3 regions of the Scandinavium lactucae genome follow, and region 1 is predicted to be linked to each of the others. Evidence: riboswitches for the same ligand, from Rfam matches in the RefSeq annotation. Region 1 holds a riboswitch; each other region holds the start of a gene.
The links. Region 1 has a riboswitch for thiamine pyrophosphate ahead of thiM (hydroxyethylthiazole kinase). Riboswitches for the same ligand answer to the same signal wherever they lie in the genome.
Positions count from the first base shown of each region.

Region 2: linked by a shared signal. The riboswitch ahead of thiB (thiamine ABC transporter substrate binding subunit) and the one ahead of thiM (hydroxyethylthiazole kinase) in region 1 are both predicted to bind thiamine pyrophosphate.
Region 3: linked by a shared signal. The riboswitch ahead of thiC (phosphomethylpyrimidine synthase ThiC) and the one ahead of thiM (hydroxyethylthiazole kinase) in region 1 are both predicted to bind thiamine pyrophosphate.

Region 1 covers NZ_JAWXRD010000030.1:52,646-58,281, forward strand. The annotation lists gene SIK69_RS12330 (ADP-ribosylglycohydrolase family protein) at 1-737, shown strand, start outside; gene SIK69_RS12335 (PfkB family carbohydrate kinase) at 731-1,684, shown strand; gene SIK69_RS12340 (GntR family transcriptional regulator) at 1,658-2,404, opposite strand; gene thiD (bifunctional hydroxymethylpyrimidine kinase/phosphomethylpyrimidine kinase) at 2,440-3,240, opposite strand; gene thiM (hydroxyethylthiazole kinase) at 3,237-4,016, opposite strand; TPP riboswitch at 4,052-4,148, opposite strand; gene SIK69_RS12355 (DUF3772 domain-containing protein) at 4,332-5,636, shown strand, end outside.
Region 2 covers NZ_JAWXRD010000001.1:291,142-296,777, reverse strand. The annotation lists gene leuD (3-isopropylmalate dehydratase small subunit) at 1-277, shown strand, start outside; gene SIK69_RS01370 (sugar efflux transporter) at 332-1,510, opposite strand; gene sgrT (glucose uptake inhibitor SgrT) at 1,628-1,783, opposite strand; gene sgrR (HTH-type transcriptional regulator SgrR) at 1,871-3,526, shown strand; TPP riboswitch at 3,563-3,709, shown strand; gene thiB (thiamine ABC transporter substrate binding subunit) at 3,740-4,723, shown strand; gene thiP (thiamine/thiamine pyrophosphate ABC transporter permease ThiP) at 4,699-5,636, shown strand, end outside.
Region 3 covers NZ_JAWXRD010000010.1:4,834-10,469, reverse strand. The annotation lists gene thiC (phosphomethylpyrimidine synthase ThiC) at 1-1,234, opposite strand, end outside; TPP riboswitch at 1,315-1,415, opposite strand; gene rsd (sigma D regulator) at 1,469-1,972, opposite strand; gene nudC (NAD(+) diphosphatase) at 2,069-2,842, shown strand; gene hemE (uroporphyrinogen decarboxylase) at 2,882-3,946, shown strand; gene nfi (deoxyribonuclease V) at 3,956-4,627, shown strand; gene SIK69_RS07690 (YjaG family protein) at 4,670-5,260, shown strand; gene hupA (nucleoid-associated protein HU-alpha) at 5,447-5,636, shown strand, end outside.

The sequences.
Region 1 (5,636 bases):
CGTGGGCCGAAGGCTTCGACGCGTTCAATAAAAACGTGCTCGGCCCGACCTCGAAAATAGCGCTGAACGCCATTCGCGATGGAAAACCGGTCAGCGAACTGGAAAACAATGGCGTCACCAACGGGGCAGCGATGCGCGTCTCCCCGCTGGGCTGCATGCTGCCGACTGCCAACCTCGATGCGTTTATTGATGCAGTGGCGCTGGCTTCCAGCCCGACGCACAAATCCGACCTCGCTCTGGCTGGCGCGGTGGTGATTGGCTGGGCCGTCTCCCGCGCGGTAGATGGCGAAAGCTGGCAGAACATCGTCGATGCCCTGCCCACCGTCGCCCGTCAGGCCCAGGAAAAACGGGTGACCACCTTCAATGCGTCGCTCTCAATGCGTATTGAGCTGGCGCTGAAAACCATTCGCGAAGCCCACGGCGTGGAATCCGCCAGCGAACAGCTTTATCAGCTGGTCGGGGCAGGCACCAGTACCCTTGAATCCGTAGCCTGCGCGATTGCGATGGTCGATCTGGCAGGTACCGACCCCAACCGCTGCGCCATTTTGTGCGCCAATCTGGGCGGCGACACCGACACCATCGGCGCGATGGCCACCGCCATCTGCGGGGCGTTGCACGGTATCGATGGGATAAACCCTGCGCTGAAACAGGAACTCGACGCGGTGAACCAGCTCGACTTTGACCGCTACGCCACCGCCCTGCTGCACTATCGCCAACGGCGGGAGGAACAATGCTGAATGACAAACTGAGCCAGCTCCGGCAGCAGCACCCGGTAACGGTCATCGGTTCGGCGGTGATTGACGTCATCGCCGACGCCTACGCCCTGCCCTGGCGCGGCTGTGACATCGAATTACAGCAGCAGAGCGTCAATATTGGCGGTTGTGCGCTGAACGTGGCGGTGGCACTGAAACGTCTCGGCATAGAATCCTGTAACGCCCTGCCACTCGGCCAGGGCGTATGGGCCGATATCGTGCGCAACAACCTGACTCGCCAGGGCATTCACAGCCTGATTGAAACCGACAAGGGTGACAACGGCTGGTGTCTGGCGCTGGTCGAACCGGACGGGGAGCGTACCTTCATGTCGTTTACCGGGGTGGAAAATGCCTGGGACGACGACTGGCTGGCGCGTCTGCCGCGGCACACTGACGGCCTGGTTTACCTCTCCGGCTATCAGCTTACCGCCCCCTGCGCCGAACGGCTGATTGGCTGGCTGGAAGCATCCCCCGGCGTGACGGCGCTGATCGACTTTGGCCCGCGTATTGCGGATCTGCCTCCGGCACTGTTCGCGCGGATCATGGCCTGCAAACCGCTTATCACGCTGAATCGCCAGGAAGCCGACATTGTTGCCGAACAGCAGTCGTTTCCCATCGATGTTGAATCGTTAGGCAAAGCCTGGCTTGAACGCTGGCAGGCACCGCTGATAGTGCGCCAGGATAAGGACGGCGCGTGGTATTTCAGTGAGGCGGCATCTGGCCAGGCTGCGGCCTTCCCGACCACGGTAGTCGACACCATCGGCGCAGGCGACAGCCACGCAGGCGGTGTGCTGGCAGGATTGGCCTCAGGATGGTCGTTGGCGGAAGCGGTCACGCTGGGGAATGCGGTCGCATCCTGGGTAGTCAGTCACCGCGGCGGCGACTGCGCTCCCACTCGCGACGAATTACTCCTCGCATACAAACACGTATAAATCGCTGCGGCAGTAGCTGATGCTGTACTCAATCGGCTGCTGCTGCTGATCCAGCGCCACCTGCTTAATCACCAGCACCGGGATTTTGTCATCCATTTTAATGTGCGTCTGGAACTCAGCGTCCGGCATCCTGGCGCTGACGCGTGACCGGGTCCGCTGGGGGTAAATATGCTGGCTGCGAAAATAGTCGTACAGTGAAATCCCGATGTCGTCGGCATCCTTAATCAGATGCGACGGCACCCACGACTCCTCAATCGACACAGCCTCCTCATCCACATAGCGGATACGCTTAAGCAAGAAAACCTCGCTTTTCGGCTCCAGTGCCAGCTGTTCGGCCACTTCCGACGGGCATTCCACCACGCGCTTGTTGACCCACAGCGTGTCCGGTTTTTTGCCGCGCAACACCACCTGCTGGGAAAAACCACGCGCCTCTTTCAGGGAATACTCAAAGATGTTGTTGATCTGGGTGCCATAGCCACGCGCCCGCGTGACCACGCCTTCATCTTCCAGGGTCTGCATCGCCTTGCGCACAGTAATGCGCGACACGCCGGTAAGCTGGCTCAGATCACGCTCGCCGGGCAAAATATTGCCATGTTCCAGCCAACCGCTGCGCACCGCGTTCTTTACCGTTTCGGCAAATTTCAGGTATAGCGGCGTGTTATCGGCGGCAGCGATGCGCTCGTTCAGTTGCGCGAGAAGCCGGGTATGCGCTTGTTCCATCTCTGGTTTCCTGGCGAAAAGTTTCAGTCAGTATACTACCACCATGCGTGAAAATGATGCACCGGCCCGATGCCGCTCCCGACCTCCAGCGAGTCCGCCAGTGCCAGCGCCGCCGACAGCCAGGCTTTGGCTTGCGGCACCGTTTCCCGCCAGCTGTTATAGCGCGGACGCAATGCAGCTAAGGCCGCCGACAGCGTACAGCCGGTGCCATGGGTATTTTTGGTCAGCACGCGCGGCGCGGTAAAACGCATTTCGCCCTCGTGGGTAAACAGCCAGTCCGGGCTTTCGGCGTCTTCCAGATGACCGCCCTTCATCAGCACCGCCTCGCAGCCCAAGGCCCGCAGCGCCCGGCCCTGCTCGAGCATTTCCTTTTCATTACACGCGTGAGGCGCATCCAGCAGCGCCGCGGCTTCCGGCAGATTGGGAGTAATAAGTGACACCTGCGGCAACAAGCGCTTACGCAACGTAGCGATCGCCGACGCTGACAGCAGCGGATCGCCACTTTTCGCCAGCATCACCGTATCGAGCACCACATTAGTGATGTGATAATGTGCCAGACGCTCGGCCACGGCTTCAACGATGTCCGTTTCTGCCAGCATGCCGATTTTAGTGGTGTCGATGCGCACATCGCTAAACACCGAGTCCAGCTGCGCGGCGACAAAATCGGGTTCGATGCGATACACCGACTGCACGCCCCGGGTATTCTGCGCCACCAGCGCGGTGACCACCGAGCAGCCGTAGGCCCCGAGTGCCGAAAACGTTTTGAGATCCGCCTGAATCCCGGCCCCACCACTTGGGTCCGTGCCTGCAATGGTGAGCGCGTTAATCCGCTTCATGCCTGGCCCTCCGCATACAGCGCATCCAGAAATGCCGCCACGAAGCTGCCCGGCCCGGTGCTGATTTCGGTCGCTACCCCGCCTGCTCGTTTCATTAATCCGCAGGCCGCCGCGACGTTATCGAGCCTGTCGCCCGGCAGCGAACAGCTCGCCGCTACCACCGCCGAAAGCGCGCAGCCGGTGCCGACCACTTTGGTCATCAACGAGGAACCGCCGGTAACCCTCACCGTGCGCCGCCCGTCGGTGACGTAATCTACCTCACCGGTGACCGCCACAACGGCAGAAATTTGACGCGCCAAGGCCTGGGCGGCAGGCAGCGCGGTGGCAGCGGTATCGGTAGTATCCACGCCGCGCCCGCCGCGACTCATACCCGCCAATGCGAGAATTTCAGAGGCGTTGCCACGAATAGCAGCAGGCTGAAGTGACAACAGCTGCTGGCAAAATTCTGTCCGCAACATGAGCGCCCCCACTGCGACCGGGTCGAGCGTCCAGGGTTTATGGCTGGCGTTTGCACTTTCCACCGCGGTTCGCATCGCCGCCGCACGGGATTGCGTCAGCGTACCGACATTGATCAACAATGCATCGGCAAGCGCGGCAAACTGTGGGGCTTCAACGGCATCAATCACCATCGCCGGTGACGCACCGATCGCCAACAACACATTCGCCGTAAAGGTTTGCACCACATCGTTAGTCATGCAGTGAACCAGCGGCGAACGGGTACGAATAAGATGTGAAGTGTGCGCGAGCTGCACGGAGTTAAGCAGGTCAGGTGGCATAGTTCGCTCCTGCCAGCTGGTAAGAAGCGATACCCTGCGCGGGTCTCTGACTTCCCTACGCTGGCATTATCCAGATCAGGTGGTACGGGTATTTCTCAGCCTTCACAAAGAAGGGCACCCCGAGTCATTTGGTAACCATTAGGTTACCGCCAGCAAGGTTAGGGGAAGTTGTTTGTTGAAGCAAGCCAACCAACCCGCCTTCTGACATTTGCCTCTTAACACAGATTTCCCTGATACGATTTTCACAAATAACAGGTATCCTAAGCCGATCAGGCTCAGGCCCCGTGTTTACTGAACTCCCAGGTACATCTTTGTATGCGAAAAATGTGTAAAGTGCCGCTACTGCTGGCATTGCTGTCGTGTTTTATGCTGACGCCGTTTCTGGCCCAGGCGGATGATAGCCAGGCGCAACCCGATGTTGAACAACCGGTAAAGGTTAATGCCAACATCGCGTTACCCGCTTTGCAAAAACGTCTGGATGCGCTGAAGCAACAGGTCTCTACCGCGAAGGTGGATAAGCAATTCACGGCGCTGAACGATGAAGCCCAGCAGCTGGTTAGCGATGCCGACAAGCTCGCCGTGGCACTGGCCCCGCAACTGGCACAGGTTCAGGCTCAGCTGGATGTCCTTGGCCCACCGCCTGCCCCCGGCACGCTGACGGAAACCCCGCAGGTCGTTAGCCAGCGTAAGCAGCTCAATAACAGCAAAACACTTCTCACCACCCAGATTGAGCAAACCAAAGCCATCGGTGTGGGTGCGCAGAACTTGTCTGCTCAAATCTTTGGTTTACGCCGTGATGCGTTGAAAACCCAAATTGCGCTGAACACTGGCAGTATTCTCGGGCAGAAGTTCTGGTCCCCGCTGATTAATCCGGCCGAGAAAGATGCCGCACGCTTTGATGCTTTTGGTTCACAGGTTAGTGATGCCTGGAGCCAGGCATGGAGCGAAGAGTGGCGTGCGGGTTCCGGATTCTATCTGTTACTGGCGCTGGTTATTGGCCTGTTTGGACGCAAAGCATTAGATAAACCCGTTGGCTGGATCCTGCCGCGCTGGTTGCCGCAGGGTCGATTCCGTCGCAGTTTTCTCGCCTGTTTCACCACGCTCAGCACGATGTTTACGCTGGGCATCAGCATGCAGCTGTTGGTTTATATCTTCACACGGTTACCGGATACCGCTCAGCCGGTGCTGGAATTTGCCGATCAGCTGGTCGAGCTGACCTATTTCTCGGCGATCATCGCCGGGCTTGGGATTGCCTTGCTGTCGAACAATCACCCTTCCTGGCGTCTGCCGGGGATTGCCGATTCGCTGGCGAAAACACTCGGCTCGTTCCCGGTCCTGCTGGCGACGTCTATCTTCATCTTTGGCATCATCGAGCAGCTCAACGCCCTGGTCGGGACCAGCATCGCCGCCACCCTGTTTGGCAACGGATTGTCGGCCCTGTTGGTGGCGCTGAACTGTCTGATAGCGCCGGTACGTGTGAACCGAATGCGCCGCAAAATGCGCGCCGAGGGTGAACAAACCGAAGCGCGCTCAACGATTGCGGGTCTGATTCATCTGGTGATCAGCCTGACGGCGGTGGTGATTCTGGGTGCGCTGCTGATCGGTTATATCCCGCTGGCC
Region 2 (5,636 bases), on a different contig from region 1:
CTATGGCAATAGCTTCAACAACCAGCTCCTGCCGGTCACGCTCAGCGATGAACAGGTCGACGATTTGTTCCAGCAGGTACAGGCGAACCCGGGCATGACGTTTGAAGTGGATCTGGAAGCGCAGGTGGTGAAAGCCGGAGACAAGTCGTACAGCTTCAACATCGACGCGTTCCGTCGCCACTGCATGTTGAACGGTCTGGACAGCATCGGGCTGACGCTGCAACACGAAGGTGCGATTTCGGAGTACGAGAACAAGCAGCCTGCGTTTATGAGCTGATTTTTTGCCCGGCCAGGCCGACATAGGATCGTAGGCCTGGCCGGGCAATAAAAACTAAACGTCCTTCACCCGACAGGTCAGTCCCAGCGTTACCACTGCCACCGCCGCCATCACCCAATACACCGCGTGATGACCAAAACTCTGTGAGACCGCCCCCTGAATCACCCCGGCAATAATGACCCCGGTTGAAATGCTGTTGGTAAACAGCGTGGTCGCAGAACCCGCCCTGCCCGGCATCAAATCCTGGAACCACAACATTCCTATCCCGGCGATAATCCCGATAAACACCGCGTTGAAAAGTTGCAGGAAAAGTAGCGCCTCATGGGAGTGAAACAGGATCAGCCCAAAATAGAACAGCACCCCGGCCGCCACGGCGGTAATCATCATCGGCCGCTTACCGAAGCGTTTCACATAATATCCGGCGAGGATCATCGCCGGGATCTCCAGCCCGGCGGCGGTGCCCATCAGAATGCCCGCCAGATTATCAGGCAGCCCCAGATCGCTGCTTATCCACAGCGGCATGTCGATGATGTACATGGTATTGCAGGTCCACATCAGGGTTGATGCCACAAACAGCATCCGCACATTTTTATCGCCCCAGCCGCTAACCTCGGTGACTGCGACATCGGCGGAAGTCTCGACGCGCGACACCGACGGCAGCGCAAAGGCAATCAGCACCAGACTCAGGAAAAATATCCCAGCCGCTATTGAGAACATGGTGGTGAAGCCGTAATTCAGCGCCAGCATAAAGGCCAGCGGCGGGCCAATCACCCACGCCAGCGACAGCTGCGCACGCATCACCGAGCTGAACATCACCACTTCACGCGCTGAGCTGTCGGCATACTCACGGGCCAGGGCAAACAGCTGCGGCATCAGGGCATTGGCGAGCGAGGCCAGCATCACGCCGCAGATAAGCAGCGTCAGATAATGCCGATTAAAGGCAAACAGCAACGCATTGCCGACCGCCATCAGGCAGCAGAACAAAATCAGCTTGCGGCGATCGCCCTGGCTATCAGATCGTTTAGCCAGCCCCAGGCTGACCACGATCCCGGCGATGGCGTTGACGGTATAAAACAGGCCGACCCAGAATGGCTGCACGCCTACCTCCCGGCTGAGGAACAGGCTTAACGTCGGCATCTGCAATGCACCCGCCACGCCTACCATAAACGCCACCAGCATAAAGGCAGCGTACACCCCGTTCAGTCGTCGTCCCATCGTCGCTAACCAATGCATGCTTATTCCCGTCGCACAAAAAAAGAAAACGAAAAAAGCCAGCAGAAGCATTCTGCTGGCGGGTCTTTCAAGGCTCTCGCCTGATACCAATACTCAGTCACACATGATTAAGTCAAGTCAATGAAGATCCGAAACCGGGTTTGTAACATCCCACTGCATCAAATCTTCCAGCATTTTCAGGCGCATTCCTGCGACCAGGCGGGCCAGCCATGACGCTCCCTGCGTCGCCAAAAAGTACTGTTGGTAAAACTGACGGGCAGTTGGCTTCTTCATCTTCACCTCCTCACTTCATCGGGAGTGATTATTGGCTTAATATGAGGATAAATAAATTGCTGAGTTTTCGTCAGGAGTTCCCCTTTTATGTCCTCTGGTCGTCTGCAACAACAGTTCATCCGGTTATGGCAATGCTGTGACGGTCAATCCCAGCAGACCACGCTCAACGAGCTGGCCGAATTACTCAGCTGTTCGCGCCGCCATATGCGCACGCTGCTGAACACCATGGAAGAGAGAGGTTGGCTGACCTGGCAGGCGGAAGCCGGGCGCGGGAAGCGTTCGCGGTTGACGTTCCTGTATACCGGCCTGGCGCTCCAGCAGCAGCGGGCGGAAGATTTACTGGAACAGGACAGGATTGATCAGCTGGTACAACTGGTCGGAGACAAAGCCACCGTGCGTCAGATGTTGGTCTCACATCTTGGTCGTAGCTTTCGCCAGGGGCGGCACATCCTGCGGGTGCTCTACTATCGTCCGATGCGCAATCTGCTACCCGGCACGCCGTTACGCCGTTCGGAAACCCACATTGCCCGACAGATATTTAGCGCCCTGACGCGTATAAATGAGGAAAACGGGGAACTGGAAGCGGACATTGCCCATCACTGGCAGCAGATTTCCCCTTTGCAGTGGCGCTTTTATCTCCGGCCAGGGATTCATTTCCACCATGGCCGTGAACTGGAAATGGAGGACGTTATCCATTCCCTACAGCGTATTAATGCCCTGCCGCTGTACGCTCACATCCGGCGCATCGATTCCCCAACCGCCTGGACGCTGGATATTCATCTTGCACGCCCTGACCGCTGGCTGCCGTGGCTGGTCGGCCACATTCCGGCGATGATCCTGCCGCGTGAATGGGAAAGCATGAATCACTTTTCCAGCCTGCCGGTGGGCACCGGGCCTTACGCCGTGGCACGTAACAATCAAAACCAGCTAAAAATCCATGCCTTTGACGACTTCTTTGGCTATCGGGCGCTGATAGATGAGGTGAACGTCTGGGTGCTACCGGAAATCGGCGAGGAAGTCACCTGCGGCCTGACGCTGGAAGGCCCTACCGACGGCGAAAAAGCGGTTGAAAGTCGCCTCGAAGAAGGCTGCTATTACCTGCTGTTCGACGCCCGCAGCCAGAAAGGGGTCTCCGATGAAGTCCGTGAGTGGGTGAGCAAAATCCTTTCCCCCGCCAACCTGCTGTATCACGCCGATGAACAGTATCAGGGGCACTGGTTCCCGGCCTACGGCCTGCTGCCACGCTGGCACCATGCGCGTCCGGGTAAAGGGGGTAAACCCGCCGGGCTGGAAACGCTGACCCTGACCTATTATCGGGAACATCTGGAACACAAAAACATCGCGCGGATCATGGGTGACCTGCTGGCCGAACATCAGGTGAAGCTGGAGATTCAGGAGCTGGATTACGACGAGTGGCACCGGGGTGAAGCACACAGCGACATGTGGCTGAACAGCGCCAACTTTACCCTGCCGCTGGATTTCTCGCTGTTTGCCCAGCTGTTTGAAGTGCCGCTGATCCAGCACTGTATCCCGCTCGACTGGCAACAGGCCGCCGCCGAATGGCAGGCTGGTGACATGCACCTCGCCAACTGGTGTCAGCAGCTTATCGCCCAGCGTTCTGTGGTGCCGCTGATCCACCACTGGCTGATGATCCAGGGCCAGCGCAGTATGCGCGGTCTGCGCATGAACACCCTCGGCTGGTTTGACTTTAAATCGGCGTGGTTTGCGCCACCGGATTCTTAAGGCTTTCTGAAAAGTCACAAACTCATTACAATGCTGTCGTTCTCAACGGGGTGCTAATAAACCGACACAAAATCATTCGAGAGGCATCAAGGCGGCTTGAATGATGACGTTTATGGGCTGAGATGATACCCGTCGAACCTGATCCGGATAACGCCGGCGAAGGGATTTGAGGCTACTCAAAATCCTTTGCCACCCCTTAATTTGAGGTGCAAAGTGCTGAAAAAACTCCTGCCATTCCTGTTCCTGTTAAGCGTCCCTGCTTTCGCGAAACCCGTTCTCACCGTTTATACCTACGACTCTTTCTCCGCCGACTGGGGCCCGGGGCCTGCGGTCAAAAAAGCCTTCGAAGCGGACTGCAACTGCGAGCTGAAATACGTGGCGCTGGAAGACGGCGTTTCGTTGCTCAACCGCTTAAGGATGGAAGGCAAAAATAGCAAAGCCGACGTGGTGCTGGGGCTGGATAACAATCTGCTTGAGGCCGCCACCCAAACCGGGCTGTTCGCCAATAGCGGTGTGCCAACCGCCGGGATCAAGGTGCCTGGCGGCTGGAGTAACGAGACCTTTGTGCCATTCGACTATGGTTACTTTGCGTTCGTGTATGACAAAAATAAGCTGAAGAACCCGCCGAAAAGCCTGAAAGACCTCGTCGAGAGCCCGCAGAAATGGCGCGTTATCTATCAAGACCCACGTACCAGCACCCCAGGTCTTGGCCTGCTGCTGTGGATGCAGAAAGTGTATGGCGATAAATCCCCGCAAGCGTGGCAGAAACTGGCGGCCAAAACCGTCACCGTCACCAAAGGCTGGAGCGAAGCCTACGGCCTGTTCCTGAAAGGGGAAAGCGACCTGGTGCTGAGCTACACCACCTCCCCGGCTTATCACATCATTGAAGAGAAGAAAGACAACTACGCCGCCGCTGATTTCGCCGAAGGCCACTATCTGCAGGTCGAAGTCGCCGCGCGGACCGCCGCCAGCAAACAGCCACAGTTGGCTGAACAGTTCCTGAAATTTATGGTCAGCCCGGCGTTCCAGAAAACGATCCCGACCGGGAACTGGATGTATCCGGTCACCGACGTGGCGCTGCCAGACGGTTTTAACGGTCTGGTGAAACCGAAAAGCACGCTGGAATATACCCCGCAACAGGTTGCTACCCAGCGCCAGAACTGGATTGCTGCATGGCAACGCGCCGTCAGCCAGTAATCGCCGGCTGGCTGATACCCGGCGCAACGGTGGCCAGCCTGATGGTCGCTGTTGCGCTGGCGGCGTTTCTGGCATTGTGGGTTAACTCCCCGACCGCCAGCTGGGGGGCTTTCCTGCACGACAGCTATCTCTGGCACGTGGTGCGGTTTTCCTTCTGGCAGGCGTTTCTGTCCGCTCTGCTGTCGGTCGTGCCCGCTATTTTCCTCGCCCGCGCCCTCTACCGCCGCCGCTTTGTAGGCCGTCAAATCCTGCTCCGACTGTGCGCCATGACCTTAATTCTGCCGGTTCTGGTGGCGGTGTTTGGCATTCTCAGCGTATACGGTCGCCAGGGCTGGCTGGCTCAACTATGCCATTGGCTCGGCTGGGAATGGTCGTTCTCGCCGTATGGCCTGCAAGGCATTCTGTTGGCGCACGTGTTCTTTAATATGCCAATGGCAACGCGGCTGCTGCTTCAGGCACTGGAGCAGATCCCCGGTGAACAGCGTCAGCTGGCGGCGCAGTTGGGAATGCGCGGCTTTAGCTTCTTCCGCTTTGTCGAATGGCCGTGGATGCGGCGACAAATCCCGGCCACCGCCGCGCTGATTTTCATGCTGTGCTTCGCAAGCTTCGCCACCGTCCTGTCGCTCGGCGGCGGGCCACAGGCCACGACGATCGAACTCGCCATCTATCAGGCGCTCAATTTCGATTACGATCCCGGACGCGCGGCGATGCTGGCGCTCGTGCAGATGATCTGCTGCCTGGGCCTGATGTTGGTTAGCCAGCGCCTGAGTCGCTCCCTCGCCCCGGGGAATACGCAGCACACCGGCTGGCGCGATCCGGACGATCGCCTGCACAGCCGGGTAACTGACAGCATGCTGATCGGGCTGGCGCTACTGCTGTTGCTCCCACCACTGCTGGCGGTGGGAATCGATGG
Region 3 (5,636 bases), on a different contig from region 1:
CTGCAAATTGCGCTTCGTCGTTAGCATCCTGAATCGAACCCGGACGCAGTCCATCGCCGAGGGAGAGGGAAACGTCGTAGGCGGCGCAAATCTCGCAGATTTCACGGAAATGCTGATACAGGAAATTTTCCTGATGATGCGACAGGCACCATTTCGCCATGATGGAACCACCGCGCGAGACGATGCCGGTCAGGCGCTTAGCTGTCATCGGCACGTAGCGCAGCAGCACGCCCGCGTGAATGGTGAAGTAGTCGACACCCTGTTCCGCCTGCTCCAGCAGGGTGTCGCGGAACGCTTCCCACGTCAGGTCTTCGGCAATGCCGTTCACCTTCTCCAGCGCCTGATAAATAGGCACCGTGCCAATTGGCACCGGGCTGTTGCGCAGGATCCATTCCCGGGTTTCGTGGATGTAGCGGCCGGTAGACAAATCCATCACCGTATCCGCCCCCCAGCGCGTGGACCACACCAGTTTTTCCACTTCTTCTTCGATGGACGACGTCACCGCCGAGTTACCGATGTTGGCATTCACTTTCACGAGGAAATTCCGCCCGATGATCATCGGCTCGGATTCCGGGTGGTTGATATTGGCCGGAATAATCGCGCGTCCGGCGGCGACTTCATCGCGCACGAACGCCGGGGTGATATTGTCGGGCAGGCGCGCGCCAAACCCTTCGCCTGGGTGCTGGTGGCGAAGCACATCGCCACGAATGCGCTCGCGCCCCATGTTTTCGCGAATGGCAATAAACTCCATTTCCGGGGTCACGATCCCCTGGCGGGCGTAATGCAGCTGCGTCACGCATTTACCGGCGATGGCGCGTTTGGGTGTCAGCAGGCCGGTAAAGCGAAGTTCGTCGAGGCCGTCATCGGCCAGCCGTTCCCGGGTGTAAGCCGAACTGCGTGCGTCCAGCGGTTCGCTGTCATGACGTGCCTCAATCCACGGCTGGCGCAGTTTGGCCAGACCCTGCTGAACGTTGATGGCAATGTCTGGATCGCCGTAGGCACCGGAGGTGTCATACACCGGCACGGCTTCGTTGGGTTCGAACTGAGGCGTGTCTTTGCTGCCGCCAATGAGCGTCGGGCTGAGCTGAATTTCACGCATCGGGACGCGGATATCATCGCGGGAACCGGTGAGATAAATCCGTTTCGATTGAGGGAAGGCCGTGCCTTCGAGGGTATCGATAAAGTGTTGGGCATGTGCCCGCTGTTCGCGACGGGAGAGTTTAGTAGTAGACATAGCGCATTCCAGTATGTGAAAGAAATGGCTTGTCAGACGACGGATGAACGAAGAGATTACGCGCCCATTAGACGACGTAAAAATGTGTGACTCTTGTTCCCTTCGCAGGTACTAACCTGATCAGGTTCCGCGGATCCCGAATTAACGGTCTCAGCCCAAATGGGCACTCCGACAAGATACAACCCCGCCAGCGGCGAGGTGAAGAATGTAAATTACGCGTTAACGGTTAAGAACTCAAGCCGGGCGCGCAATCTGATTTTCATCATTGGCGCTGCCGTTCAGTTTGTTATCCATCGCCAGCGCAATCAGGCTGTCTTCCAGCGTAAATCGCGCCGCAAGTGCTTCGCCCAGGCTGGATAACGCCTGTTGAAACTCCATGCAATTATCATCATCAATGGCGGTTTCAAGGCTGGAATCGTAGAGACTCATGATTTGCTCGGTATTGCCTTCGAGCTGAGGATAGAGTTTTGTTGCCGCCAAAAGTGGGTTTTCACCTTCCAATTCGCCGACAATGCGTTCATAAATACTGAAATGACCGGCGGAGAGATAATCCACCAGACGCTGACAAAAATCGTCGAGTGCTTTCTCGTTGAGGCGCATATACGATCCTTTGCCAGGCTTAATGCCCACCAGATTGTAATAGGCGACGAGCAACTGCTTGCGCACCTGTAGCCACTGATCGATAAGATGATGGCTGCCGCCAACGCGCTCTGTCAGGCTTTCTAACTGGTTTAGCATGATGGACTCCGCATGTGAAAGAGCGAAAACAGCTCACCCAAAAATGTAAAAGCACTGTTAACAAAGTGCCAGTGAAGCGAAGGTAGTGCAATAGATATGGATCGTATAATTGAAAAATTAGATTGTGGCTGGTGGATAGTCAGCCACGAACAGAAACTCTGGTTGCCCAACGGTGAATTGCCACATGGCGAGGCACACGCATTCGGCCTGGTGGGCCAGCATGCGATGCAGATTGGCGAATGGGAGGGCTTACCCGTTTGGCTTATCCAACAGGGTAAGCGTAAGGAAATGGGCTCGGTGCGCCAGGTGCTGGACCAGGACGTTGGCCTGTTCCAGCTGGCGGGGCGCGGGGTGCAGCTGACGGAATTTTACCGATCGCATAAATTCTGCGGCTATTGCGGTCACACCATGCATCCGAGCAAAACCGAATGGGCAATGCTGTGCAGCCACTGCCGTGAGCGCTATTACCCGCAAATTGCGCCATGCATTATTGTCGCCATCCGCCGTGACGATTCCATTTTGCTGGCTCAACACACGCGCCATCGTAATGGGGTGCATACCGTGCTGGCCGGTTTTGTCGAAGTCGGGGAAACCCTTGAACAGGCTGTGGCACGCGAAGTGATGGAAGAGAGCAGTATCCGCGTCAAAAACCTGCGCTATGTAACCTCCCAGCCGTGGCCATTCCCGCAGTCGCTGATGACCGCGTTTATGGCGGATTACGACAGCGGCGAGATAGTCATCGACCCGAAAGAGTTGTTGGAAGCCAACTGGTATCGTTACGACAACCTGCCGCTGCTGCCACCGCCGGGAACCGTCGCGCGCCGTTTAATTGAAGATACGGTGGCGATGTGTCGGGCAGAGTATGAGTGATGGTACACTGCCCGTATGACGCATAAAGGAACTGCCAACATGACCGAACTGAAGAACGATCGTTATCTGCGTGCGCTGCTGCGCCAGCCTGTTGATATCACCCCTGTCTGGATGATGAGACAAGCGGGCCGCTATTTGCCGGAATACAAGGCCACACGCGCCGAAGCCGGTGATTTTATGTCGTTGTGCAAAAACGCCGAACTGGCCTGTGAAGTGACACTCCAGCCGCTGCGCCGTTATCCGCTGGATGCGGCGATCCTCTTCTCGGACATTCTGACTATCCCTGATGCGATGGGGCTGGGGCTCTATTTTGAAGCCGGTGAAGGCCCGCGTTTTACTTCTGTGCTGAAAACCAAAGCTGATATCGAAAAACTGCCTGTTCCGGACCCAGAACAGGAACTGGGCTACGTAATGAACGCGGTGCGGACTATTCGCCGTGAACTGAAAGGCGAAGTGCCGCTGATTGGTTTCTCCGGCAGCCCGTGGACGCTGGCTACCTATATGGTAGAAGGCGGCAGCAGCAAAGCGTTTACCCTTATCAAAAAGATGATGTATGCCGATCCGCAGGCGCTGCATCTGCTGCTGGATAAACTGGCGAAGAGCGTCACCCTGTATCTGAACGCGCAAATCCGGGCGGGCGCGCAGTCGGTGATGATTTTCGACACCTGGGGCGGGGTGCTGACCGGGCGTGATTATGAGCAGTTCTCGTTGTACTACATGCATAAAATTGTCGATGGCCTGCTGCGTGAAAACGAAGGTCGTCGCGTGCCGGTGACATTATTCACCAAAGGCGGCGGTCAGTGGCTGGAAGCGATGGCTGCAACCGGGTGCGATGCACTGGGTCTCGACTGGACCACCGACATCGGCGATGCGCGTCGTCGCGTGGGCGATAAAGTGGCGTTGCAGGGCAACATGGACCCATCGATGCTGTACGCGCAGCCGGCACGTATCGAAGAAGAAGTGGCGTCTATCCTGGCCAGCTTTGGTCAGGGTGAAGGGCACGTCTTTAACCTGGGGCACGGCATTCATCAGGATGTTCCACCTGAACATGCGGGTGCATTTGTTGAAGCCGTGCACCGTTTGTCGGCACACTATCACCAGTAAGGATACGGTATGGATCTGAGCACTCTTCGGGAACAGCAGCGGGCGTTAGCATCGTCAGTTACCCGCGAGGATCGCTTCGATGCAGATCCTCCGCAGTTGATCGCCGGGGCAGACGTCGGATTCGAGCAGGGCGGTGAAATCACCCGGGCGGCGATCGTCCTGCTGAGCTACCCGAGTCTGGAACTGGTGGAATACCAGATAGCGCGTATTCCCACGACTATGCCTTACATCCCCGGATTCCTCTCTTTTCGTGAATATCCCGCGCTGCTGGCAGCGTGGGAGCAACTTTCCCGTAAACCCGATTTGCTTTTCGTCGATGGTCACGGTATTTCCCATCCACGTCGACTGGGCGTTGCCAGCCACTTTGGCCTGCTGGTAGACGTGCCCACCATTGGTGTCGCGAAAAAGCGCCTGTGCGGTAAGTTTGAGCCGCTGTCGCCTGAACCGGGCGCGCTGGCCCCGCTGATGGATAAAAGCGAGCAGTTGGGCTGGGTTTGGCGCAGCAAAGTGCGCTGTAATCCGCTGTTTATCGCCACCGGTCATCGCGTCAGTCAGGACACGGCTTTGGCCTGGGTTCAGCGCTGTACAAAAGGTTATCGCCTGCCGGAACCGACGCGCTGGGCCGATGCAGTGGCTTCCGGACGATCGGCATTCCAGCGCTGGCAAGCAATTCAGTCCTGATTCAGGTAAACTGCGGCCAATTAACGCATTCGAGAACTCATCATGTTACAAAACCCGATTCATCTGCGCCTGGAAAAGCTGGAAAGCTGGCAGCACGTGACCTTCATGGCTTGCCTGTGCGAGCGTATGTACCCGAACTACGCCGTTTTCTGTCAGCAGACAGAGTTTGCCGATGGGCAGATTTATCGTCGTATTCTCGATCTTATCTGGGAAACTCTGACCGTGAAGGACGCTAAGGTGAACTTCGATAGTCAGCTCGAAAAGCTGGAAGAAGCGATCCCGGTGGCCGATGATTTCGATATGTACGGTGTTTATCCGGCGATCGATGCCTGCGTGGCGCTGAGCGAATTAGTGCATTCACGTCTGAGCGGTGAAACGCTCGAACATGCAATCGAAGTCAGTAAGTCTTCCATTACCACCGTGGCGATGCTGGAAATGACCCAGGCCGGTCGTGAAATGACGGATGAAGAGCTGAAAGAAAACCCAGCGGTAGAGCAGGAATGGGACATCCAATGGGAAATTTTCCGACTTCTTGCCGAATGTGAAGAACGCGATATTGAACTGATAAAAGGGCTGCGGGCAGACCTCCGTGAGGCTGGTGAGAGCAATATTGGTATAAATTTTCAGCAATGAAGCCACAAAACGTGACATTCAGTCCGAATTGTCGTGCCTGAAGGCTTCACATCTGCCCCCCGTCTGGTCTACATTTGGAAGGCGAAAAAAAGTGGCTATCGGTGCGTGTATGCAGGAGAGTGCTTTTCAGGCATTTCCGTCGCACTCGATGCTTAGCAAGCGATAAACACATTGTAAGGATAACATATGAATAAGACTCAACTGATTGATGTAATTGCGGACAAGGCTGACCTGTCAAAAGCACAGGCTAAATCTGCCCTGGAATCCACCCTGGCTGCAATTACTGAGTCTCTGAAAGAAGGTGATGCTGTACAACTGGTTGGTTTCGGTACCTTCAAAGTTAACCACCGTGCTGAGCGTACTGGCCGCAACCCGC